3 linked regions of the Sinorhizobium meliloti genome follow. The protein of the gene in region 1 interacts with the protein of each later gene in a pairwise test. Links are inferred from orthologs where the notes say so. Each region holds a gene or a part of one and is shown in the gene's direction. Other genes may lie near its edges.

Region 1 (10,081 bases):
ATCCGGAAGCCAACGAACTGGTGTCCGAAAAGGCCCGCCTCGCCTATCCGATCCGCGACGGTGTGCCGATCATGCTGGTCTCCGAGGCGCGCAAGATCGAGGATTGAGGGTCGACGTTTCGGTGCGGCCAGGCTGCCTGAGCTTCGTGGTTTGCCCCTCTTCGGGTTAACCCCCACGCGGGGATTTGCCCTTCTCCTCGGGTTCAACCCGAGGACTAACCCTCTCCCCGCATGCGGGAAGAGGGGATTGATGCGTTTGCCGCTTGTCGCGCCGGTGCGGCGGATACTGCTCATGAAAGGGATCCCTCGGGAACCCAACCGCCTCAACCCCGCTCGGTCGGGATTGCCCCTCAACCGGCTGCCGCCACCTTCTCCCCGCAGGCGGCAGGGCTGTCCGGGGAAAATTCATGCATAGCGGAAGACCATTTGGTTTGGGATGGTCCGGGGTTTTGGTCGGCTTGGATTGACCTGCGGCGGCTTGTGGATTTCGGCGATGCTTTTGCGCTGGAACAGGCACTGGGTGACGAGGTCGGTGAAGCGCAGGATCGGTAGAGGGACGCGGGCGAGGCGGGCGGCGATGCGCAACAGTGCATAGGCGATCATCGCCGCGAAGATCTGCAGGCGGATGGCGTTGTCGTTGTTGCCGAGGAACTTGCGGATCTTGAGGTGCTGTTTGATCCAGCGGAACAGAAGCTCGATCTGCCAGCGATCCTTATAGAGCTGGCCGATCTCGACGGCGGAGCGCTCGAGGTCGTTGGTCAGAAGCGTGATCGTATCGCCGTCCTGGCGCTTGACGATTACCCGGCGCAAGCCGATCGGCAGCTTGGAATCGCCCTTGCTGGCGAGGCTGACCTGGCTGTCTTCGAGGACCAGGAAGCCATCGCCTTGAGGTTGCTCAACGGGGCGTTCAGCGACCAAAGCCAGTCCCATGTTGGTCTTCGGCCGGGTGACGAAACTGGCGCCGGCTTCGGCGATCGCCGTCCACCAGCCGTAATGGCAGTAGCCCTTGTCGAAGACATAGGTTGCGCCCTTTTCGATGGTGATCGTGCGGCCGATCTGGGCGTCGTTGACGTTGGCGTCGGTGATGTCGAGGATGCCTGGACAATCGGCCTTGGGATCATAGACGACATGCAGCTTCATGCCGCGGATGCGGCCGTTCGACTTGGCCCAATCGTACAGCTTACCCAGCGGTATCGGGGTCGAATCGATCAGCCGCAGCATCTTGGTGCCCTCCCGGCGCGTCTGCCGGTCGAGCTGACCGGCCAGAAGCGCGAAGGTCTCGGCGAAGACGGCGACCGGGCGGCGGCGGTTGGCGTCCGACAGCGTCGAGCGCATCAGCCGGCCACTGCCGAGATGGTAATGATGCTGACTGTTGGCGTTGAAGCTCGCCTCCAACCCGCGCAGGCTGGTCGTGGCGCTCAACTGGGCATAGATCAGTGCCACCAGATGATCCCAGCTGGTAAAGCACTTGTCGTAGGCATCCCCGGCATGACGATCCACAATCGCCTGAAAGCTGCGGCGATCAATCGCTTTCAGCAGCTGGGCGAAAATGCTAGGGGTGAACCGCATGCTCCGTCTCCTTTTCTGAGTCTCGACAACCAGAAAATAGACGGAAAAACGCCGTCTGACGGGGCATGCGCCTGCGACATTTCGATTCACCCGGAACTTTCCCCGGACAGCCCTGCCGCCTGCGGGGAGAAGGGATATGCCGCGCCCGCTCGCTCCCTCGGGCGGGCGGTGAATGCGGGGTTCAGTTGGCGCCGCTTGTCCCTTCTCCCCGCCTGCGGGGAGAAGGTGCCGGTAGGCGGATGAGGGGCGGACAGAGGCACGAACGGTTGCGTTCAAATCGGCTCGCCGGCGAGCAGCCGCGGATCGGTTCTCCCGGGAGTGCCCGCCGCCTGGCGGATGAAGAACTTCTTGAGCGACGGCAGGCGATCGACGAGGCCGAGGCCGAGGTCGCGCACGACCCGCACGGGCATGATGTCGTTGGAGAAGAGCCGGTTGAGGACGTCCGTCGTAACGCCCATCCGGAAGGTATCGAAGCGCCGCCACGTCTGGTAGCGCTCCAGAACCGCGAGCGAGCCGATATCGAGGCCGAGGCGGTCCGCCTCGACGATCGTTTCGGCGAGGGCCGCGACATCCTTGAAGCCGAGATTGAGTCCCTGGCCGGAAATCGGGTGGATGCCGTGCGCGGCATCCCCGGCGAGCGCGAAACGCGGTGCGACGAAGTCGCGGGCAAGCGTGAGGCCGAGCGGGAAGGCACGCCGGCCGCCGACCACCTTGAGACGGCCGAGCTTATGGCCGAAACGGCGCTCCAGTTCCTCCTCGAAGATGAAATCGTCCTCCTTGACCAGACGCTCGGCATCATAGGTGCTCTCGGTCCAGACGAGCGAGGAACGGTTGTTCTTGAGCGGCAGCGTCGCGAAGGGACCGGCAGGCAGGAAATGCTCCTCCGCCGTCCCGCCATGCGGACGCTCGTGCTCGACGGTGGTGACGATGCCCGACTGGCCGTAATCGAACTCGACGGCCTTGATGCCCGCCGCCTCGCGCAGCCTCGAACGAACGCCGTCGCAGGCGACCAGCAGCCGCGCCTCGATCGTCTCGCCGCCCGCCAGAGTGACGGCGACGGAATGATCTCCGCTCTTGAAGAGCTCCACCACGGTCGACTGCCGGATCGAAACGCCGAGTTCGTCGCAGGCGCGGCGCAGCGCACCGACGAGCGCCGTATTCGGCACCATATGGGCGAAGGGGCGGCCGTCGCCGCCATTATCCTCGCCCCCGCCCTCGAATGTAAGGAAGACCGGTCGGACCGGATCGGCCGTCTTCGAATCGGTGATCACCATCCTGAGGATCGGCTCGGCCTCGGGCGCGATCGCCTGCCAGACGCCGAGGACGTCGAGCATCCGCTCGGCAGCGGCGGCGACGGCCGATGCCCGTTCGTCCTTCGTCCACACGCCTTCCGGCGCGGCATCGACGACCATGACATCGAGATGGGGGGCCGCCTTTTTCAGCGATACGGCAAGCGAGAGGCCGACATAGCCGCCCCCGGCAATCAGAACGTCGATCATCCGCCTCGTCTCCCGTCGCACTTGAAGCATCATCTCGTGCCTATATAGATCAATGCCAACGCCGTTCCTACCATCGGAGACCGCCGAAATGTCGCGCCCTACCGAGACCGCCACGCCCATGGATGCGCTCCTTGCGATACTCGACCTCGAGAAGCTCGAGGAAAACCTCTTCCGGGGCTTGAGCCCGCAGGTCGGCTGGCAGCGGGTCTTCGGCGGCCAGGTGATCGGCCAGGCGCTGGTCGCCGCCCAGCGCACGGTCGACGGGGGCCGCTACGTTCACTCGCTGCACGCCTATTTCATGCGTCCGGGCGACCCTTCCGTTCCGATCATCTACGAGGTCGACCGGATCCGCGACGGCTCGAGCTTCGCGACGCGGCGCGTGGTGGCGATCCAGCACGGCAAGGCCATCTTCGCCATGTCTGCCTCCTTCCAGTACGACGAGGATGGCTTCGAGCACCAGTTCGACATGCCGGACGTGCCGATGCCGGAGACGCTGCCGGGAGAGCAGGAACTCAAGGAGAAGTTTCTCGTCCACGCACCGGAGGCGATCCGCCGCTATTGGGAGCGGCCGCGGCCGATCGAAATCCGGCCCGTCTCGCTCGAACACTATTTCTCGCGCGCGAAGGCATCCCCGAAGCAGGACGTATGGGTGAAAGCGGTCGGGACGGTGCCGGACGAGCGCCATCTCCAGGCCGCCGTCCTCGCCTATCTCTCCGACATGACGCTCCTCGACACGTCTCTTTACGCACACGGCACATCGGTCTACGACCGCAGCCTCCAGGTGGCCAGCCTCGACCACGCCATGTGGTTCCACCGGCCCTCGAAAATGGACGATTGGCTGCTCTATACCCAGGACAGCCCCAGCGCGCACGGCGCCCGCGGAATGACCCGCGGCAGCCTTTTCGACCGCTCGGGCGTTCTGATCGCCTCTGTCGCGCAGGAAGGATTGATCCGCAAAAAGGCAATTGCGTAAATTTTTGCCATTTTTCGGATTCTGCTTATATTTTAATCATTCCGACTGGCGTGTTTTTAGCGTTCCGCGGCAGCCCCCTCGCCGGACGTGTTTTTTCCATTAGTTTTCAGTGGTTTGTTCTGCCTCATCGAATCTGGCACGCCCCTTGAATGTAGCTTTCCGGTTGCCAGCGCGTCAGGCGCTCAAGCAGCAAGGAGAGACGGCCTCCGCTGGAGGCAGACAAGGATGGGAACTCGATGAAAATTGTGATGGCCATTATCAAGCCGTTCAAGCTCGATGAGGTTCGCGAAGCCCTCACTGCCGTTGGCATCCAGGGTTTGACCGTGACCGAAGTGAAGGGCTACGGCCGCCAAAAGGGACACACCGAGATTTACCGCGGCACCGAATATGCCGTGAGCTTTCTGCCTAAGCTGAAGGTCGAGATCGCGGTCGCGACGGAGATCGTCGACAGGGCCGTCGAAGCCATCGCTTCGGCCGCCAAGACCGGCCAGATCGGCGACGGCAAGATCTTCGTCTACTCGATTGACCATGCCGTGCGCATCCGCACCGGCGAGACCGACTCAGAAGCGTTGTAAACCACGCCGTTCAGGGAGCTATTTTCGATGTCGTCATTCACCCTTTCCACCTCTCTTCGACGCGTGGGAGCGACCGCTGCCGCGATGCTCGCGCCGGTCGTTGCATTTGCCCAGGAAGCCGCGCCCGCCGCGGCCGCAACACCGGTGCCGGACAAGGCCGACACCACCTTCATGTTCCTTTCGACGCTTCTCGTCCTGTTCATGCTGATCCCGGGCCTCGCCCTATTCTACGGCGGCCTCGTGCGCGCCAAGAACATGCTGTCGGTGCTGATGCAGTGCACGGTGATCGGCGCCGCCATGATGATCGTCTGGGTCGTCTACGGTTATTCCTTCGCCTTCGGCGGCTCGACGAGCGCCTATTTCGGCGGCTTCGCCAAGCTCTTCCTCGCGGGCGTGACCGTCGACAGCACCGCGGCGACCTTCTCCGATGGCGTCGTCATTCCGGAGTATCTGTTCATGCTGTTCCAGATGACCTTCGCCGCGATCACCCCGGCACTCATCGTCGGCGCCTTTGCCGAGCGCATCAAGTTCTCGGCCGCGATCCTCTTCGCCATCCTCTGGGCGACATTCGTCTATTTCCCGATCGCGCACATGGTCTGGGACGCAAACGGCCTGCTCTTCGGCATGGGCGCGCTCGATTTCGCCGGCGGCACCGTGGTCCACATCAATGCCGGCGTCGCCGGCCTCGTCGGTGCATTCATGGTCGGCAAGCGCACCGGCTACGGCCGTGACATGATGGCCCCGCATTCCATGACCCTGACGCTCGTCGGCGCTGCCATGCTGTGGTTCGGATGGTTCGGCTTTAACGCCGGCTCCAATCTCGAAGCCTCCGGCGGTGCGGTTCTCGCCACCGTCAACACCTTCCTCGCAACGGCTGCCGCAGTCCTTTCGTGGTCGCTCGTCGAGACGCTGACGCGCGGCAAGGCGTCGATGCTCGGCGCCGCTTCGGGCATGATCGCCGGGCTCGTCGCCGTCACGCCGGCGGCCGGTATCGCCGGTCCGATGGGCGCGATCATCATGGGCCTGATCGTCTCGCCGCTCTGCTACTTCTTCGTCTCGGTGATCAAGAACAAGTTCCACTATGACGACACGGCAGACGTCTTCGGCGTGCACGGCGTCGGCGGCTTCTTCGGCGCGATCGCGACCGGCGTCTTCGCCTCCTCCTCGCTCGGCGGCATCGGCTATGCCGACGGCGTGACCATGGGAAGCCAGCTGATGACCCAGATCACGGCCGTCGCCATCACGATCGTCTGGTGCGGTGTCGTTTCCGCCATCCTCTACAAGGTGGTCGATGCGCTTGTCGGCCTTCGCGTATCGATGGAAGCGGAGCGGGAAGGGCTCGACCTCTCCTCGCATGGCGAAGCCGCCTATCACGCGAGCTGAGCAGCGTCGTCAAACGGCGCCGCCAACAGTCCCGTCGCGGTCCGCATCCTGCGGATCGCCCTTGGCCCGGATCTCGCGATCCGGGCTTTTTTTTGCGCTGCATACGCATCCCAACCGCAATTTTTCCGGCACACGCGCATGGTTAATGTCACATTAACCCTACTTCGCTTAGGTTGATTCCATGGGCACGCAAAGTGCCCGGAGCATCCCGCTTTTCGCCCGGATTGAGGGTGAGAAGGCTGCTCCTCACCAAAAGGGCTGGAATATTCATGGGCGGCCTTCTCGCGCGCTCTCGTTCCGGCGGATCGAAACGGGCAAAGCAGGCAACATGAGCAGAAGCAATACCGCAACGCTTGACAGCCGTTCCAACCGGTTCGTGCTGACCCACTTCGTCTGGCGGCAGATCGCCTCGCTGGCGGGGTTCGTTCTCGTCGGTGCGCTGGCACTCGCCATTGCTGCCCTTTCGACATGGAACGTCGCGGATCCGAGCTTTTCCTATGCAACTTCGAACGAGCCGACCAACCTGCTCGGCTATGGCGGCGCCGTCTTCGCGGATATCTTCATGCAGTTCTTCGGCCTTGCGAGCGTCGTGGCGCTGCTCCCGGCCGTCGCCTGGGCTCTCGTTCTCATCCGGGGCACGCATTTCGACAAGGTGCTCAAGCGGCTCGGCCTGTGGTTCGCCGGCTCGGTGCTGGCGAGCGCGGCCTTGAGCTGCGTTCCGGCGCCGATCACCTGGCCGTTGCCGAACGGCCTCGGAGGCGTCTTCGGCGACATGATCCTGCGTTTTCCGGCGCTCTTCACCGGAACCTTCCCGACGGGCACCTTCGCGACCGTCCTCGCCTGCCTCTTCACCGCACCAGCCGCCTGGTGCCTCGTCTACAGCGCCGGCCTCATCGGCGTCAGCGAGGATGAAGAGGCGGAACCGGCGCCGGAGCCCGCACCCAGCAAGGCGCGCACCATACGCGACGAACTCGAAGAGGAAGACGAAGAAGGCCCTCTTACTGTGCTGATGGGGTCGCTCGCCCATATGCGCTACACGGCGCAGGCGAGGCTGCGCCGCGCCTTCGGCATGGGAGCAAAGCCGGCGAAGCGTCAGTATGACGAGCCCTACGACTTCAACAACGACGAATTCGGCACATTGAACGAGCCGGTCCGGCCGAAGGCGCAGGCCGGCCGTATCGAGCCCTCGCTCGATCGTTCCGAGCGCCGCATCGTCACGCCGCCACCGATCATGGGCGACGAAGACGACCCGCCCTTCGATATCGACGAGCGACGGCCTGCCGGCATCCTGCCGGACGACGACGAAGACGACGTGGCCGCAGACTGGGCTCCGCGGCCTGCACCGCCGAAGCCGGCTCTGGCAATGGCGGGCTCGCGCGTGGCCCCGCCGCGGCCGAAAGCCGGGCAGCGCGTCGAGCGCGAGGCGCAGCGCTCGTTCGTCGATGAAGACGGCGATTTCACGCTTCCGCCGATCCACTTCCTTGCCGAGCCGAAGAATGTCGCGCGCGATGCCTCGCTTTCGGCCGATGCGCTCGAGCAGAACGCCCGCATGCTCGAAGGCGTTCTCGAGGATTTCGGCGTCAAGGGCGAGATCATCCATGTCCGCCCCGGCCCCGTCGTCACCCTCTATGAGCTGGAACCGGCGCCCGGGATCAAATCGTCGCGGGTCATCGGTCTCGCCGACGACATCGCCCGTTCCATGAGCGCGATCGCCGCACGCGTCGCCGTCGTTCCCGGCCGCAACGCCATCGGCATCGAGCTGCCGAACCAGCGGCGCGAGATGGTCTATCTGCGCGAATTGATCGGCTCCCGCGACTTCGAGACGACCAAGACGAAGCTCGCCATGGCGCTCGGCAAGACGATCGGCGGCGAATCCGTCGTTGCCGATCTCGCCAAGATGCCGCATCTGCTCGTCGCCGGCACCACCGGATCGGGCAAGTCTGTGGCGATCAACACCATGATCCTGTCGCTGCTCTACCGGCTGAGACCCGATCAGTGCCGCCTCATCATGATCGATCCGAAGATGCTCGAACTCTCCGTCTATGACGGCATCCCGCACCTTCTCTCGCCGGTCGTGACCGACCCCAAGAAGGCGGTCGTGGCGCTGAAATGGACCGTGCGCGAGATGGAAGAGCGCTACAAGAAGATGTCGAAGATCGGCGTGCGCAACATCGACGGCTTCAACAGCCGCGTCGAGCAGGCGCTGGCCAAGGGCGAGGCGATCACGCGCACCGTCCAGACCGGCTTCGACCGCCAGACCGGCGAGGCCGTCTACGAGACGGAGGAATTCGACCTTTCGCCGATGCCCTATATCGTCGTCATCATCGATGAGATGGCCGACCTGATGATGGTCGCCGGCAAGGATATCGAAGGCGCCGTCCAGCGGCTCGCCCAGATGGCGCGCGCCGCCGGCATCCACGTCATCATGGCGACGCAGCGTCCCTCGGTCGACGTCATCACCGGTACGATCAAGGCGAACTTCCCGACGCGCATCTCCTTCCAGGTGACCTCCAAGATCGACAGCCGCACCATCCTCGGCGAACAGGGAGCCGAACAGCTCCTGGGCATGGGCGACATGCTCTACATGGCCGGCGGTGGCCGTATCCAGCGCGTGCACGGACCCTTCGTCTCTGACACCGAGGTCGAAGAGGTCGTTGCCTATCTGAAGACGCAAGGCGTGCCGCAATATCTCGACGCGATCACCGAGGACGACGAGGACGAGAATGATGGCGGCGGTCCGGCCGGCACCTCCAACCTCGCCGATTCCGAGGACCCGTACGATCAGGCGGTGGCGATCGTGCTGCGCGACGGCAAGGCTTCGACCTCCTACGTGCAGCGGCGCCTCGGTATCGGCTATAATAGGGCCGCCTCGCTGATCGAGCGGATGGAGCAGGAAGGCATCATCAGCCCCGCGAACCACGCCGGAAAGCGCGAGATACTGGTGCCGACCGAGGCTGAGATCACCGGCCGGTAAGACAGCGCCACAGCGGCGTGATCAGCGCGCGGCAGGCGGTAACGGTCATTTGAAGGCGTCGTGTTTTCGGGGTTTTCCAACGCCTTGAAGGCGCCCCACTTGCCCTTCAAATGATCACGAATGAAGGAGACTGCGATGATGGAGACCAAAACCGACGGCCGCAACGGGGCAATCTCGCGGCGCGTCTTCGTTGGCGGCCTGGCGGCCCTCGCCGGCTTCGGCGCCACGACGTTCGGCGCGGGCGACGCTTCGGCTCAGGCGTCCGCCGTTGCCCAGAGGATCGCCGATCATTTCTCGTCCGTGAAGACGATGGCCGGCGAATTCGTCCAGTTCGGCCCGCGCGGCGAACAGACGGGCGGCAAGTTCTATATCCGCCGGCCGGGACGCATCCGCTTCAATTACGAAGCACCCTCGCCGATGCGGGTCATCGCCGACGGCAAGTCCGTCGTCATCGGCAATATGAAGCTCAAGACCTGGGATATCTATCCGCTCTCGAAGACCCCGCTCAATCTGTTGCTCAGCGAAAGGATCGACTTGAGAAGCAGGATGGTACGCGACGTGAGGGTGGAAGCGGACCTCATCACCATCGTACTCGGCGACCGCTCCATCTTCGGAGATTCGACCATCACGATGATGTTCGACCCGAAGAGCTACAATCTGCGGCAGTGGACGATCACCGACGCGCAGAAGAAAGACACGTCGGTGATGATCTTCAACGTCCGGACCGGCATCGCGCTCGACGACAAGGTCTTCCGCATCCCCTATGACGAGGTGCGCAACAAGCGCCGCGGCGGCTGATCGCGAAATGCTCCGACTTTGAAGCGAGGCACTTCCGAACGGAAAACCGTTACGCATTTTTCCTGGAAGTGCCTTAAGCCTGTTGAGGTTCGGGATCCCGCCAGACCAAGTCCTTGGGCTGAGAACGCTTCCCGCGCCGCAGACGCGGCATGGCGACCCAAATCTCGCGCTGACCGACGCGCTCGACAACCTTGCCCGCTTGCCGCGACGGTCATCTCTGAACATCCTTCAGGAACGTGCGCAGGGCGCGGTGGAAATCGGCGACGTATCGCGCCTTGTCCTCCGCCTTGGGGGTGATCTGGACGAAGCGT
Region 2 (10,173 bases), 2.1 Mb from region 1 along the record:
CGCCCTTCCACTGCGGGTCGGATGGCGGGAAGTGGTCGCCGATGTCGCCGGCGCCGCAAGTGGCGAGCAGGGCGTCCGTCAAGGCGTGCAGGGCTACGTCCGCGTCGGAATGGCCGGAGAGTTTGCGGCCGTGGGGGATGAAGACACCACAGAGGGTGACGCCGTCGCCGTCCACGAGTTGATGCACGTCATATCCGTTGCCGGTGCGCACATCGGGAATGGCCATGCGGGTCAGTTTCTCGTCTGCCATCGACAGGTCCCTCCGGAGTGTCAACTTGAAATTGTCCACGGCTCCTTCCACCAGAAGGACGGGGATGCCGGCCCATTCGGCGATAGAGGCGTCGTCCGTAAAGTCGGACCTGCCGCTTGCCGCCGCTCGCCGGTGAGCGGAGAGGATCGGCTCGAGGCGGAAGCACTGCGGCGTCTGTGCGGCGTAGAGATCGGTTCGCGGAACGGTCTCGGCAACGAGGCCGGCCGCCTTCGTACGCTTCAGCGTGTCGGCGACCGCAATTGCCGGCAGGAGGGCCTGGGCGCCGTCACGAAGCGCCGCACCGCAGCGATCGAGCAGTGTGTGATCGAAAAAGGGGCGCACCGCGTCGTGGATCATCACGTATTCCACGCCGGTAGCGGCGACCGCTTCCAGCCCGGCGAGCACCGAAAGCTGGCGCGTCGCTCCGCCGTGGACCACCGTCAGCTCCAAGGCCCCGGCCATCCGCTTGCGGGCCGCCGCGAACAGCTCTTCGTCATCGGGGTGGATCACGACGACGACAGGTCCCGCTCCGGGCCATGTCGCGAAAATGTCAAGCGTATGGGCGATAACGGGCCGATCACCGATCGTGCGGTATTGCTTCGGTCCCTCGGCCGACTGGCCGGCGCGCTCGCCGCGGCCGGCCGCAACGATCACGACGCCGCAGGAGAACTGTTCTTCGCCTTGCATCTTCTGTATGTGGTCCCGCATTCGCCAATATTCGCCGTGATGTACCGCGAAGGTCCTGCCATGGCCAGCCATGCGAGGAATTTTGTCCCGCGCGTCGAAAAGGCTTGGCAAGCAGAAGAACAATGTCTAAAAATAGTGCAAGATTTTCATGTGCCTGAAAGATATGCATTTGCCCTCGACGGCTTTTTCACCCTCGCTTCTGATCGGGAATGTCGAAATCCGCAATCGCGTAGCGCTCGCGCCGATGTCCGGCGTGACGGATCTGCCCTTTCGCATGCTTGCCTGGCGTTTCGGCGCGGGGTTCGTCGTGACCGAGATGGTGGCGAGCCGCGAACTGGTCGGTAACGCCGCCGAATCCTGGGCGCGGCTGAAGAATTCCGGCATCGATCCGCACATCGTGCAACTCGCCGGGCGTGAAGCGCACTGGATGGCCGAGGCGGCGAGGATCGTCGAGGCCAATGGCGCCGATATCATCGACATCAACATGGGCTGTCCCGCGAAGAAGGTCACCGGCGGCTATTCCGGATCTGCGCTGATGCGCGATCCGGATCATGCGCTTTCGCTGATCGAAGCGACGGTCAAAGCAGCCACGGTCCCGGTAACGCTCAAGATGCGCCTCGGCTGGGATGAGAATTCGATCAATGCGCCGCTGATTGCCCGAAGGGCCGAGGAGGCAGGCGTGAAGGCGATCACCATTCACGGACGAACACGCATGCAATTCTACAACGGCAAAGCCGATTGGGATGCGATCGGGGCCGTCCGCGAGGTGGTCTCCATCCCGCTGATTGCCAATGGCGATGTGGATTCGGTTGCGGATGCGCATGAGATCCTGCGTCGGTCGGGCGCGGACGCCGTCATGGTCGGTCGATCGTGCCAGGGACGGCCGTGGCATGCTGGCGTTCTCGCCGGCGCTGCTGCTCACCCGGATGCGTCGGGCGTCGCCCGCATATTCGCGGAGCATTACGAGATGATGCTCGAATTCTACGGCGTGGAGGTCGGGCTGCGGACCGCCCGCAAACATGCGGGCTGGTATCTCGATCGTTTCGCGCCCGAGCTTCCCGCTTCGGAGAAAGCCGCGATTCTGACATCGACCGAGACGGGTTTCGTACGCGACAGCGTGGTAGCCGCCATTGTTCGCTCCGGCGGGGCGGCGGCGAGGGAGGAGATTGCGGCATGACCGAGAAGGCAACGGCACCGGTGGAAGGTGCCAACGATCTTTCCATGGCCGTGCTGAACGCGATCCAGAATCCGGTCATCCTGGTGGACGAGAACGGCTTCGTCGCCTTTGCGAACTGGGAGGCCGAATCCTTCTTCGGGGCCAGCGCCAACCATCTTGCGCGCCACGATATCAGCGCTTTCATTCCATTCGGCAGCCCGCTCCTGACGCTGATCGAGCAGGTTCGCGAGCGTCGGGCGGCGGTCAACGAGTACCGGGTGGACCTCAGCTCTCCGCGCCTTGGAGCCGACAAGCTCGTCGACCTCTATGTGGCCCCGGTACTGTCGCAACCCGGATCGGTGGTGATCGTCTTTCAGGAACGGTCGATGGCGGACAAGATCGACCGCCAGCTCACCCACCGTGCCGCAGCGCGGTCCGTTACCGGCCTTGCTTCGATGCTCGCCCACGAGATCAAGAATCCGCTTTCGGGCATTCGCGGCGCCGCGCAGCTCCTGGAAACCTCCGTCAATGACGAGGATCGCGCCCTGACGAGACTGATCTGCGACGAAACGGACCGCATCGTCTCGCTCGTAGACCGGATGGAGGTCTTCTCCGACGAGCGCCCGGTCGACCGCCTGCCGCTCAACATCCATGCGGTGCTCGACCACGTCAAGGCGATCGCCAAGGCCGGCTTTGCCCGGAGAATCAAGATATCGGAACATTACGATCCGTCGCTTCCCCCGGTTTTCGCGAACCGCGACCAGTTGGTTCAGGTCTTCCTGAATCTGATCAAGAACGCGGCCGAGGCGATCGGCGACAGGGCGGACGGCGAGATTTTGCTGACGACGGCCTATCGGCCGGGCATTCGCCTTTCGGTCGCCGGAACGCGCGAAAAGATCTCGCTGCCTCTGGAATTCTGCGTGCATGACAACGGTCCGGGCGTCCCTCCCGATCTGCTGCCGCATCTTTTCGACCCGTTCATCACCACCAAGACGAACGGGTCCGGTCTCGGCCTGGCGCTTGTGGCCAAGATCATCGGCGGCCACGGCGGCATCGTCGAATGCGACAGCCAGCATAGCCGCACGACCTTCCGCGTTCTCATGCCGGCATCCAAGGGGCTGGCGGCCGATGAAGAAACTCCGATGACAAAAGGAACCAATGGATGACGGGCGCAACGATCCTCGTCGCGGATGACGACGCAGCCATTCGCACCGTGCTGAACCAGGCGCTCAGCCGTGCCGGATACGATGTGCGCATCACCTCCAATGCCGCAACCCTCTGGCGCTGGATAGCAGCCGGCGACGGCGACCTGGTCGTGACCGATGTCGTGATGCCGGATGAAAACGCCTTCGATCTCCTGCCACGGATCAAGAAGGCACGGCCGGATCTGCCGGTTCTCGTGATGAGCGCTCAAAATACCTTCATGACGGCCATCAAGGCTTCGGAGAAGGGCGCTTACGATTATCTGCCGAAGCCGTTCGATCTGACGGAGCTGATCGGCATCATCGGCCGGGCGCTCGCCGAACCGAAGCGACGGCCCTCCAAACTCGAGGACGATTCGCAGGACGGGATGCCGCTGGTCGGCCGTTCCGCCGCCATGCAGGAAATCTACCGCGTGCTTGCGCGGCTGATGCAGACCGACCTCACGCTGATGATCACCGGCGAGTCCGGCACCGGCAAGGAACTCGTTGCCCGTGCACTGCACGACTATGGCAAGCGGAGAAATGGCCCCTTCGTCGCCATCAACATGGCGGCGATCCCGCGCGACCTCATCGAGTCGGAACTGTTCGGTCATGAGAAGGGGGCTTTTACCGGCGCCCAGACGCGCTCCACCGGGCGCTTCGAGCAGGCCGAAGGGGGGACGCTCTTCCTCGACGAAATCGGCGACATGCCGATGGATGCGCAGACGCGTCTCCTGCGCGTGCTGCAGCAGGGCGAGTATACGACCGTCGGCGGACGCACGCCGATCCGCTCGGATGTCCGCATCGTCGCTGCCACCAACAAGGACCTGAAACAATCGATCAATCAGGGCCTTTTCCGCGAAGACCTCTACTATCGCCTGAATGTCGTGCCCCTGCGTCTGCCGCCCCTGAGAGACCGCGCCGAAGACATCCCGGACCTTGTCCGCCATTTCGTCCAGCAGGCCGAAAAGGAAGGGCTCGACGTCAAGCGCTTCGATCAGGAGGCGCTCGAATTGATGAAGGCGCATCCCTGGCCGGGCAATGTGCGCGAGCTCGAGAACCTCGTTCGCCGTCTGACGGCACTTTATCCACAGGATGTCATTACCCGCGAAATCATCGAGAACGAACTGCGTTCGGAGATCCCGGACAGCCCGATCGAGAAGGCCGCGGCGCGCTCGGGCTCGCTGTCGATATCGCAGGCGGTCGAGGAAAACATGCGGCAGTATTTCGCGAGCTTTGGCGATGCCTTACCGCCCTCCGGCCTCTACGATCGCGTCCTTGCGGAAATGGAATATCCTCTGATCCTCGCGGCTCTGACGGCGACTCGCGGCAACCAGATCAAGGCGGCCGACCTCCTGGGTCTCAACCGCAATACGCTGCGCAAGAAGATCCGCGAACTCGGGGTCTCGGTGTACCGCAGCTCGCGTAGCGCTTGACTGAGATGCAACACCGTTGCATTTTCGCCACAATGCGTTGCTTGAACCTCGCATAAGCGTCGATTCGCCGGCGCGCGGTCGCAGCCGGTCGATCAGACGGGTGCGGGCGGGGAGCTTTGCGTATCCGAAAGGAGACGCGGCGCTTTAAGGTTCAATGTCTCGGTCCGGAACGCAGGCGTATGCCGGTGTCGTCGGTACGCCGGTTGGGGGTAGCACTTTTCATGGTGGATGGAATGGCCTTGCCATTGGGCACGGAGGACGGAGTCACTGCTGCCCAGGATCGGCGAGCCTCCTTTGCCTTGCCGGGGCTTATGCTCGCCACCGGTGCCCTGATCTGCGCCACCTTGTCGCTGCTCGTTCTCCTCGGTCTGACCCCGATCCGGCCCGAGAGAAACATCGTGATCGCCTGTGCCGGCATCAACGGCCTCTTCGTCGTGGGCCTGATCTATCTCATCGCTCGCGAGATCTTCAGACTGCTCAGGGCGCGCAGCAAGGGAAGAGCCGCAGCGCGCCTGCATGTGCGCATCGTCGCGCTCTTCTCGATCGTCGCGATCACGCCGGCGATCCTCGTCGCGATCTTCGCCAGCATCACCCTCGATGTCGGCCTCGACCGCTGGTTCTCGCTGCGTACGCAGGCGATCGTCCGTTCCTCCCTGAACGTCGCGCAGGCCTACGTCCTCGAGAATGCCAGCTACCTTCAGGGTCAGACGGTGTCGATGGCCAACGACCTGGAGCGCAATCGCCAGCTCTATAGCCTCGACCGTACCGGCTTCGTCGAGCTGATGACACGGCAGGCGAGGGGGCGCGGCATGCTCGGCGCATTCCTCGTGCGCGCTGACGGCAGCGCCATACTCCAGGCCAATATTTCGACCGATCGTCCGCTGCCGGCGATCCCGCAGGACGCACTGAAGAGCACCATTGCCGGTCAGCCGACGCTTATCCCCCCGGGCGTGACCAATCTGGTGGGAGCCGTCATTCCGCTCGAAAACATTCCGGGCACCTATCTTTACACCGTCCGAAACGTCGATCCGGAAGTCATGCGATCGATGCGGCTGATGGAAGAGAACACTGCGGAATACAAGACGCTCGAGGCCGGGCGGACCTCCCTGCAGATCGCCTTCGGCGTCCTTTACATCGGTTTTGCCCTGATCGTGCTGCTGGCGGCGATCTGGACGGCCATTGCGGTCGCCGACCGCATCGTCCGGCCGATCCGGCAGCTGATCGGCGCCGCCGACAGCGTCGCTTCCGGCAATCTCGACGTCGTCGTTCCCGTGCGCGCCGTCGACGGCGACGTCGGCAACCTGTCGCGCACGTTCAACAAGATGGTGAGCGAAATTCGGACCCAGCAGGATCAGATCCTGGTGGCGAAGGACGAGGTCGACCAACGCCGCCGCTTCATCGAGGCAGTGCTCTCCGGCGTAACGGCGGCAGTCATCGGCGTCGGCAGAGATCGCCGCATCACCATCTTCAATCCGTCTTCGGAAGGGATGCTCAAGAAGGCGGCGCCGGAGCTCATCGGAGCGAATCTCAGCGACGTGGCCCCGGAAATCGAAGCGGTTCTGGTCGAGGCCGAGAGCCGCTACCGCAACGATTACCGCAAGCAGATCAATATCATGCGCGGCGGCACCGAGCGCACGATGAATGTTCAGGTGACGCGAGAGGAGGGCGACGAATCGCATGGCTCCTATGTCATCACCGTCGACGACATCACGGATCTGGTAATCGCGCAGCGCTCCACCGCCTGGGCGGACGTCGCTCGCCGCATCGCACACGAGATCAAGAACCCGCTGACGCCGATCCAGCTCTCGGCCGAGAGGCTGAAACGCCGCTACGGCAAGCAGATCGATCAGGAGGACCGTGCGGTCTTCGACCAGTGCACCGAAACGATCGTGCGCCAGGTCGAGGACATCGGCCGGATGGTCGACGAATTCTCCGCCTTCGCGCGGATGCCGAAGCCCACGAAGGAGAAGTCCGACCTGCGGGCGATCCTGAAGGACGCCGTATTCCTGCGCGAGATGGGCAACAGCCACATCAACTTCGTCCGCGATTTCGGCGACGAACCGCTCGAGGGGCAGTTCGACGGCCGCATGCTGGGTCAGGCATTCGGCAATCTCGTCAAGAACGCGGTGGAGGCGATCGAAGCCGTGCCCGCGGGAACGTCACGAGGCGCGCCCACAGTCGTCATCCGATCCCGTCGCGATGATACCACCGGCCGCTTCGTGGTCGACGTCATCGACAACGGCAAGGGGCTTCCGACCGAGAACCGGCACCGAATTCTGGAGCCGTACATGACGATGCGGGATAAGGGCACCGGTCTCGGCCTCGCTATCGTCAAGAAGATCATAGAGGACCACGGCGGGCAACTGGAACTGCACGACGCACCGCCGGACTTCGACGGTGGCGCCGGGGCGATGATCCGGGTGGTTCTGCCGCCCGCCGGCGAGACCGGGGGCGAAGATAATTTGAAGGATAAGGGTAATACCAATGGCGGCTGATATTCTGGTTGTGGATGACGAGGAGGATATTCGCGAGATCGTCTCGGGAATCCTTTCGGACGAGGGCCATGAAACGCGGACCGCTTTCGACAGCGAGAGCGCTCTCGCGGCGATCAACGACCGTGTGCCGCGCCTGATCTTCCTGGACATTTGGATGCAGGGAAGCAAGCTCGACGGCCTGGCACTGCTCGACGAGATCAAGAACCGGCACCCCGATTTGCCGGTGGTGATGATCTCAGGTCACGGCAACATCGAAACCGCCGTTTCCGCGATCAAGCGCGGAGCCTATGATTTCATCGAGAAGCCGTTCAAGGCCGACCGGCTGATCCTGATCGCCGAGCGGGCGCTCGAGAATTCCAAGCTCAAGCGGGAAAACTCAGAGCTGAGACGGAAGTCGGGCGATCCGGTGGAACTGATCGGAACCTCCGTTGCCGTGTCGCAACTGCGCCAGATGATCGAGAAAGTGGCGCCCACCAACAGCCGTATCATGATCCAGGGACCGTCCGGCTCCGGCAAGGAACTCGTCGCGCGGATGATCCATCGCAAGTCCGCGCGTGCCAACGGTCCTTTCGTGGCTCTCAATGCGGCTGCGATCACGCCCGACAGAATGGAGATCGCGCTTTTCGGTACCGAAGGAACGACGGGGCAGCCGCGTCGAACGGGTGCACTCGAGGAGGCCCACGGGGGCATCCTCTACCTGGACGAGGTCGGCGAAATGCCGCGCGAAACGCAGAACAAGATCCTGCGCGTCCTCGTCGACCAGCAGTTCGAGCGGGTCGGCGGCTCCAAGCGCGTCAAGGTCGATGTCCGCATCATCTCCTCGACCGCCTACAATCTCGAGAACATGATCACCGAGGGCCTGTTCCGCGAGGACCTGTATCACCGGCTCGCCGTCATTCCGGTGCGCGTTCCCGCTCTTGCGGAGCGGCGCGAGGACATCCCTTTCCTGGTCGACATGTTCATGCGACAGGTAAGCGAACAGGCCGGCATCCGTCCCCGCAAGATCGGCGAGGATGCGCTGGCCGTACTGCAGGCGCATGATTGGCCCGGCAATATCCGCCAACTGCGCAACAACATCGAGCGCCTGATGATCCTCGCGCGCAGCGACGGTCCCGATACGCCGATCACCGCCGACATGCTGCCGAACGAGGTTGGGGACACCCTGCCGAAGATCTCGGCGCAGGGCGATCAGCACATCATGACCCTGCCGCTGCGGGAGGCTCGCGAGATGTTCGAACGCGATTATCTGATCGCCCAGATCAATCGCTTCGGCGGCAATATCTCGCGCACCGCCGAATTCGTCGGAATGGAGCGCTCCGCCCTTCATCGCAAGCTGAAGTCGTTGGGCGTGTGATCAGAAACCCATAACGAGCCATCGGCAGATCCGTCCCAGACGTAAGGAATAGCAATGAAGGTGATCATATGCGGGGCAGGGCAGGTCGGTTACGGCATCGCCGAGCGGCTGTCGCGCGAGAATAACGACGTTTCGGTGATCGACACGTCGGCCGCGCTGATTGCCTACATAACCGAGACGCTGGACGTGCGCGGTTACGTCGGCCACGGGGCGCATCCGGATGTACTGGCGAAGGCGGGCGCCGACCAGGCCGACATGCTCATCGCGGTAACGCTGTACGATGAGGTCAACATCGTCGCCTGCGAAGTAGCCCATGCGATTTTCAACGTACCGACCAAGGTCGCCCGCATCCGCGCGCAGAGCTATCTTGCGCCCGAATATTCCGACCTCTTTTCGCGCGAGAACGTCCCGATCGACGTGACGATCTCTCCGGAAATCGAGGTAGGGCGGCTCGTGCTTCGCCGCATATCCTTTCCCGGCGCCACCGACGTGGTGCGCTTCGCGGACGATCGGATCGCGATGGTTGCAATCGAATGTATGGAAGACTGCCCCGTCGTCGACACGCCGCTGCAGCAATTGAGCGAGCTCTTTCCCGATCTGCACGCGACCGTGACCGGTATCTTCCGGGACGGTAAGCTGATCGTTCCGCATTCCTCCGACCAGTTGAAGACCGGCGATCTCGCCTATGTGGTCTGCGACCGGGACCATGCCCGCCGCACGCTGGCGCTCTTCGGCCATGAAGAACAGGAGGCGCGGCGGATCATCATCCTCGGCGCCGGCAATATCGGCTATTTCGTCGCGCGAACGATCGAGGAACAGCAGCCGCGCATGCGGGTGAAACTCGTCGAAAACGACCGGGATCGCGCCGTGCTCGTCGCCGACAAGCTCAACAGCACGGTGGTCCTCCACGGCTCGGCCATGGATCAGCGGATCCTGGCGCAAGCGGATGTCCAGGAGGCGGATCTCGTCGTCGCGCTGACGAATAACGACCAGATCAACATCCTCGGGAGCATGCTTGCCAGGAGGCTTGGAGCGAAGTCGACCCTCGTGCTGATCAACGAACCGGCCTATCAGGACTTCGCCGGCGCCGCCGGTGTCGACGCCTATATCAATCCGCGCGCCGTCACCATCTCGCGTGTGCTGCAGCACGTGCGAAAGGGCCGCATCCGGTCGGTCTACGCGGTGCAGAACGGCATGGCGGAGGTGATCGAGGCAGAGGCGCTCGAAACCTCTCCGCTGGTCGGCAAGGCGCTGCGCGAGCTCGAATTGCCGGAGGGTATCCGCATCGGCGCGCTCTATCGCGACAAGGCCTATGTGCGCCCAGACGGCAACACGCGGATCAAGGCGAAGGACCGCGTGGTCCTCCTCGCGGCCGCCGAGACCGTCCGCGATGTCGAACAGCTCTTCCGCGTCAGCATTCAATATTTCTGAGGGCCTCAGCCATGCCGAGAATCGCCTATGTCAACGGCACTTACGTCCGGCACGCCGAAGCCGCCATTCACGTCGAGGACCGGGGTTACCAGTTTGCCGACGGCGTCTACGAGGTCTGCGAGGTGCGGCACGGCTTCATCATCGACCTGACCCGACACCTCGATCGCCTAGGGCGATCCCTGG
Region 3 (6,092 bases), 620 kb from region 1 along the record:
TCGTCGCCCGCGCGAGGGATGTGCTTGCCAAGCTCGAGGATGCCGACCGCAAGAATCCGGCGAGCCAGCTGATCGACGACCTGCCGCTGTTCCAGGTTGCCGTCCGGCGAGAGGAGGCGGCGAGGGCATCGTCGGGTCCTTCGAAGGTCGAGGAGGCCCTGAAGGCGCTCAACCCGGACGACATGACGCCGCGAGAGGCGCTCGACGCGCTTTACGCGCTCAAGAAGGAGCTTTCCAACCGCTGATTTCGCCCGGCTATTTCCCCTGTCATTCGGCCGGCAAAAGGGCTATACAGCGGCGCTTGCAACGAATGATCTAAGTCGGACAGGACGCCCCTCGGCACTTCATGGCCAGACACGAAACCTCCTTTCCCGAAATCCTGGACGTGGCGGCGCTTCGGGCCAGGTGCGACTTCATCGCCTCCGCTCATGCCGAACAGCGCGAACCGATGCGCCGGGCCTTGCTTGCGGCCTTCAAGGAGGCAAATGTCGCGGGCCGCGCCAAGGCGCGCGAGTTGCTCGCCGCAGACGGCGCAGGAATAAAATGCGCAGAGCGCATCTCCTGGCTTCAGGACCAGCTGATTACCCTTTTGCACGACTTCGTGCTGAACCAGGTGTTCGACGCCGCGAAGGCCCCCGAGGCTTCGCGCATCGCGGTCACCGCCGTCGGCGGCTACGGCCGCGGAACGCTCGCGCCCGGCTCGGACATCGACCTCCTCTTCCTCCTGCCCGCCAAGAAAGCGGTCTGGGCGGAGCCGGCGATCGAATTCATGCTCTATATCCTGTGGGACCTCGGCTTCAAGGTCGGTCACGCAACGCGAACGATCGAGGAATGCATCCGCCTGTCGCGTGCGGACATGACCATCCGCACCGCGATCCTCGAATGCCGCTATGTCTGCGGGTCCGCGGCTCTGGCGAACGAACTCGAAACGCGCTTCGACCATGAGATCGTCCGCAATACCGGTCCGGAATTCATTGCCGCCAAGCTCGCCGAGCGGGACGAGCGTCATCGCAAGGCGGGCGACACGCGCTACCTCGTCGAGCCGAACGTCAAGGAAGGCAAGGGCGGCTTGCGCGACCTGCACACGCTCTTCTGGATTTCGAAGTATTTCTACCGGGTCAAGGACTCTGCGGATCTGGTCAAGCTCGGCGTGCTTTCGAAGCAGGAATACAAGCTCTTTCAGAAGGCCGAGGATTTTCTCTGGGCGGTGCGCTGCCACATGCATTTCCTGACCGGCAAGGCGGAGGAGCGCCTCTCATTCGACATCCAGCGCGAGATCGCCGAGGCGCTCGGCTATCACGACCACCCCGGGCTCTCGGCGGTGGAACGCTTCATGAAGCACTACTTCCTGGTGGCCAAGGACGTCGGCGACCTGACCCGGATCTTCTGCTCGGCGCTGGAGGACCAGCAGGCCAAGGACACGCCCGGGATCACGGGCGTCATAAGCCGCTTCCGCAATCGCGTCCGCAAGATCGCGGGCACGCTCGATTTCGTCGATGACGGCGGGCGCATCGCACTTGCGGGTACCGATGTGTTCAAGCGCGACCCGGTAAACCTCATGCGCCTGTTCCACATCGCCGACATCAACGGGCTCGAATTCCACCCGGCGGCGCTGAAGCAGGTGACCCGTTCCCTGGGCCTGATCACGCCGCACTTGCGTGAAAACGAAGAGGCCAACCGGCTTTTCCTGTCTATACTCACCTCGCGGCGCAATCCGGAACTGATCCTTCGCCGGATGAACGAAGCGGGGGTGCTCGGCCGCTTCATCCCGGAATTCGGGAAGATCGTCTCGATGATGCAGTTCAACATGTACCACCACTATACGGTGGACGAGCATCTCCTGCGCTCGGTCGACGTCCTCTCCCGCATCGAGCGGGGGCTGGAGGAGGAGGCGCATCCCCTGACGGCGATGCTGATGCCTGGCATCGAGGACCGCGAAGCCCTCTACGTCGCCGTTCTGCTGCACGACATCGCCAAGGGGCGCCCCGAAGATCATTCGGTGGCCGGCGCCAAGGTCGCGCGAAAGCTTTGCCCGCGCTTCAGGCTGACCCCGAAACAGACCGAAATGGTCGTCTGGCTGGTCGAGGAACATCTGACCATGTCGATGGTCGCGCAGACCCGCGACCTTAACGACCGCAAGACCATCGTCGATTTCGCCGAACGGGTCCAATCCCTCGAACGGCTGAAGATGCTGCTCATCCTCACCGTCTGCGACATCCGCGCCGTCGGGCCCGGCGTCTGGAACGGCTGGAAGGGCCAGCTCCTGCGCACGCTCTACTACGAGACCGAGCTTCTGCTCTCGGGAGGTTTTTCGGAACTGTCGCGCAAGGAGCGGGCGAAGCACGCCGCCCACATGCTGGAGGAGGCGCTCGCCGACTGGCCCAAGAAGGAGCGCCAGGCCTATGTGCGGCTGCATTACCAGCCCTATCTCCTGACCGTGGCGCTCGAGGAGCAGGTGCGCCATGCAGGCTTCATCCGCGAAGCCGACCGCGCGGGCAGGACGCTCGCGACCATGGTTCGCACCCATGATTTCCACGCCATCACCGAAATCACGGTGCTGTCGCCGGACCATCCGCGCCTGCTGACCGTCATCGCCGGCGCTTGCGCCGCAGCGGGTGCCAACATCGTCGGCGCGCAGATCCACACGACGTCGGACGGCCGGGCGCTCGATACCATTCTCGTCAACCGCGAATTCTCGGTCGCCGAGGACGAAACACGCCGGGCAGCGAGTATCGGCAAGCTGATCGAGGACGTGCTCTCCGGCCGCAAGAGGCTGCCCGAGGTGATCGCCAGCCGGACGCGTGTGAAGAAGCGCAGCAGGGCCTTCACCGTGACGCCGGAGGTGACAATCAGCAATACGCTGTCGAACAAGTTCACCGTCATCGAGGTTGAGGGCCTCGACAGGACCGGTCTGCTTTCCGAAGTGACCGCCGTGCTGTCAGACCTGTCGCTCGACATCGCGTCGGCCCACATCACAACCTTCGGCGAAAAGGTGATCGACACCTTCTACGTCACCGACCTGGTCGGCTCGAAGATCACCAGCGAGAACCGGCAGATGAACATCGCAGCGCGCCTCAAGGCGGTGCTGGCGGGCGAGGTGGACGAAGCGCGCGAGCGCATGCCCTCCGGCATCATTGCGCCGACCCCTGTGTCCCGTGTACCCCACGGTTCCAAAACGACAAAAGCCGAAACATGAGTCTGGTCAAGAAATTCGCTACCGTCGGCGGCGCAACGCTCGGAAGCCGGCTCTTCGGCTTCATCCGGGAAACCTTCATGGCGGCCGCACTCGGCACCGGCCCGGTCGCCGATGCCTTCAACACCGCCTTCCGGCTGCCGAACACCTTCCGCAGGCTTTTTGCCGAAGGGGCGTTCAATTCGGCCTTCGTGCCGCTTTTCGCCAAGGAGATCGAGGCGCACGGCATGGACGGCGCCCGGCGCTTTTCCGAGGAGGTCTTCGGCGTCCTCTTCACCGTTCTTCTTCTGCTGACGATCGCCATGGAACTGTCGATGCCTTTCATCGTCGGGCAATTGATCGCTCCCGGATTTGCCGACGACCCCGCGAAATTCACAAGCACCGTCACCTTCGCGACGATCATGTTTCCCTATCTCGCCTGCATGTCGCTGGCGGCGATGATGGCGGGCATGCTCAATTCGCTGCACCGCTATTTCGCCGCAGCCATCGCGCCGGTCTTCCTGAACTTCATCCTGATCGCCGTGCTGGCCTACGCCTGGTACAGCGGCCAGGATGCGGTCGCGGTGGGCTACGACCTCTCCTGGGGGGTGCTGGCCGCGGGCCTCGTGCAACTGGCGATCGTCTGGGTCGCGGTGCGCAATGCCGGGATCCGGATCGGCTTTCGCCGGCCCCGGCTGACGCCGAACGTCAAGCGCCTGCTGGTGCTGGCACTTCCCGCGGCGATCACCGGCGGCATCACCCAGATCAACCTCCTGATCAACACCAATATCGCTTCTGCAAAGGAAGGCGCCGTCTCGTCGCTCGTCTATGCCGACCGCATCTATCAGCTGCCGCTCGGCGTCGTCGGCATTGCCGTTGCGACCGTGCTCCTGCCCGAGCTTGCACGCGCTCTGCGCGGCGGCAACCTCAACGAGGCTGCGAACCTGCAGAACCGTTCCGTCGAATTCACGCTGTTCCTCACGCTCCCCGCCGCCGCGGCGCTGCTCGTCATGTCGGAGCCGATCGTCCGGCTCCTCTTCGAGCGCGGCCAGTTCTCGCCGGAATCCACCGTCGTCGTCGGGCATATCCTGGCGATCTACGGCCTCGGCCTGCCGGCTTTCGTGCTGATCAAGGCTTTCATTCCCGGTTTCTTCGCCCGCGAGGACACCCGCACGCCGATGATCTTCGCCGGGATTTCCGTGGCAGTGAACGTCTCCCTGGCGCTGACGCTTTTTCCGTCGCTTGCCGCAAGCGGCATCGCGACGGCCGAAATCGTCGCCGGCTGGGTGAACGCCTTGCTTCTTTTCGCGACGCTCGTCTGGCGTGGGCACTGGGGGCGCGATATTCCCCTGCTGACGAGGATTCCCCGGCTGGTGATCGCCGCTGCGATCATGGCGGCCGCCTTATACGTTGCCGTGGATTGGCTCGCCTTCCCGCTATCTTCCGCCGCACCGCTTGCGACCCGCGCCCTTACCCTCTGCGGCCTGATCGCCGCCGCGATGGCGATCTATTTCGCGGTCGCGTTCGGGATCGGCGGCGCGAGCCTCTCGATGATCCGCCGCAGCGTCAAACGGGGGGCATCGGCCTCGTCCGTCGAGCGGGCGAGCGAAGGGGCGGATCGGCAATGAGACAGTCGGTTGCCCGTGTCGCCATCGTCGTGCCCGGCTACGACGAGGGCATCGCCTTTTACTGCGGCAAGCTCGGCTTCGACCTCCTCGATGACAGCGACCTCGGCGGCGGCAAGCGCTGGGTCGTCGTGCGGCCGAAAGGTGCGGCGGAGACCGCTCTCCTGCTCGCCCGGGCCGAGGGCGAAAGGCAGCGCGCCGCAATCGGCAATCAGGCCGGCGGGCGGGTCGGCTTCTTTCTCTTTACCGACGACTTCGGCCGCGATCACGCCGCCATGCTTTCCGCAGGCGTCACGTTCCTCGAGGCGCCCCGCCATGAGGTCTACGGAACCGTTGCCGTCTTCGTCGATCCCTTCGGCAATAGGTGGGATCTCCTCCAGCCCGCGTGACCATGCCTCTTGATTGCGCCCGGCCCGCCGTGCATAAGCGCGGCGGATATCAACTGGAGCCGGGCCCTCCACAAGCCCGATTGGGGACGACATGAACGAATTCAAGCCGCTCGTATTTTCCGGTGTTCAGCCGACCGGCAACCTGCATCTCGGCAATTATCTCGGCGCGATCCGCAAATTTGTCGCCCTTCAGGAAAACAACGATTGCATCTATTGCGTCGTCGACCTGCACTCGATCACGGCTCAGCTCGTGCATGAGGACCTGCCGGGCCAGATCCGTTCGATCGCGGCCGCTTTCATCGCCTCGGGCATCGACCCCGAAAAGCACATCGTCTTCAACCAGTCGGCCGTGCCGCAGCATGCCGAGCTCGCCTGGATATTCAATTGCGTCGCCCGCATCGGCTGGATGAACCGGATGACCCAGTTCAAGGACAAGGCCGGCAAGGACCGTGAAAACGCTTCGCTCGGCCTGCTCGCCTATCCGAGCCTGATGGCGGCCGACATCCTCGTTTATCGCGCCACCCACGTGCCGGTCGGCGACGACCAGAAACAGCATCTGGAGCTCACCCGCGACATCGCCCAGAAATTCAACATCGACTTCATGGAGCATATCCGCCGCGGTGGTTACGGCGTCGACATCGTGGTCGGCGAAGAGCCGATCCATGCCTATTTTCCGCCGGTCGAACCCCTGATCGGCGGCCCGGCGCCGCGCGTCATGTCGCTGCGCGACGGCACCAAGAAGATGTCGAAGTCGGATCCATCCGATCTGTCGCGCATCAATCTGATGGACGATGCCGACACGATCCTGAAGAAGATCCGCAAGGCCAAGACCGATCCGGACGCGCTTCCGAGCGAAGCGGACGGTCTTAAGGATCGGCCGGAGGCCGAAAATCTCGTCGGCATTTA

The links.
Region 2: the proteins of JOH52_RS07205 (region 1) and JOH52_RS17545 interact in binary tests that used the Escherichia coli proteins (3 or more experiments, as listed by UniProt). The link is inferred for Sinorhizobium meliloti from one-to-one orthologs.
Region 3: the proteins of JOH52_RS07205 (region 1) and JOH52_RS04400 interact in binary tests that used the Escherichia coli proteins (3 or more experiments, as listed by UniProt). The link is inferred for Sinorhizobium meliloti from one-to-one orthologs.

What each region holds. Positions count from the first base shown.
Region 1 is NZ_JAGIOS010000001.1:1,530,758-1,540,838, reverse strand. The notes cover bases 3,039-5,945. They hold JOH52_RS07205 (P-II family nitrogen regulator), read left to right. Parts: upstream 3,039-4,276; coding sequence 4,277-4,615; downstream 4,616-5,945. Other genes in these bases: JOH52_RS07200 (ammonium transporter), read left to right, coding at 4,643-5,945; tesB (acyl-CoA thioesterase II), read left to right, coding at 3,156-4,040; JOH52_RS07215 (ubiquinone biosynthesis hydroxylase), read right to left, coding at 3,039-3,097. Also shown: JOH52_RS07225 (Trm112 family protein), read left to right, coding at 1-107; JOH52_RS07220 (IS4-like element ISRm16 family transposase), read right to left, coding at 405-1,568; more of JOH52_RS07215, read right to left, coding at 1,841-3,038; more of JOH52_RS07200, read left to right, coding at 5,946-5,998; JOH52_RS07195 (FtsK/SpoIIIE family DNA translocase), read left to right, coding at 6,327-8,972; JOH52_RS07190 (outer membrane lipoprotein carrier protein LolA), read left to right, coding at 9,108-9,770; JOH52_RS07185 (alpha/beta fold hydrolase), read right to left, coding at 9,982-10,081. UniProt on the Escherichia coli protein: Involved in the regulation of nitrogen metabolism. Regulates the activity of its targets by protein-protein interaction in response to the nitrogen status of the cell.
Region 2 is NZ_JAGIOS010000001.1:3,612,086-3,622,258, reverse strand. Bases 1,186-4,184 are described here. They hold JOH52_RS17545 (two-component system sensor histidine kinase NtrB), read left to right. Parts: upstream 1,186-2,110; coding sequence 2,111-3,259; downstream 3,260-4,184. Other genes in these bases: ntrC (nitrogen regulation protein NR(I)), read left to right, coding at 3,256-4,184; dusB (tRNA dihydrouridine synthase DusB), read left to right, coding at 1,186-2,114. In the rest of the region: JOH52_RS17555 (bifunctional 2-C-methyl-D-erythritol 4-phosphate cytidylyltransferase/2-C-methyl-D-erythritol 2,4-cyclodiphosphate synthase), read right to left, coding at 1-937; more of dusB, read left to right, coding at 1,086-1,185; more of ntrC, read left to right, coding at 4,185-4,710; two-component system sensor histidine kinase NtrY, read left to right, coding at 4,890-7,205; two-component system response regulator NtrX, read left to right, coding at 7,195-8,559; Trk system potassium transporter TrkA, read left to right, coding at 8,614-9,990; JOH52_RS17520 (D-amino-acid transaminase), read left to right, coding at 10,002-10,173.
Region 3 is NZ_JAGIOS010000001.1:912,622-918,713, reverse strand. The notes cover bases 1-3,396. They hold JOH52_RS04400 ([protein-PII] uridylyltransferase), read left to right. Parts: upstream 1-346; coding sequence 347-3,196; downstream 3,197-3,396. Other genes in these bases: murJ (murein biosynthesis integral membrane protein MurJ), read left to right, coding at 3,193-3,396; mutS (DNA mismatch repair protein MutS), read left to right, coding at 1-245. Outside these bases: more of murJ, read left to right, coding at 3,397-4,800; JOH52_RS04390 (VOC family protein), read left to right, coding at 4,797-5,186; trpS (tryptophan--tRNA ligase), read left to right, coding at 5,278-6,092.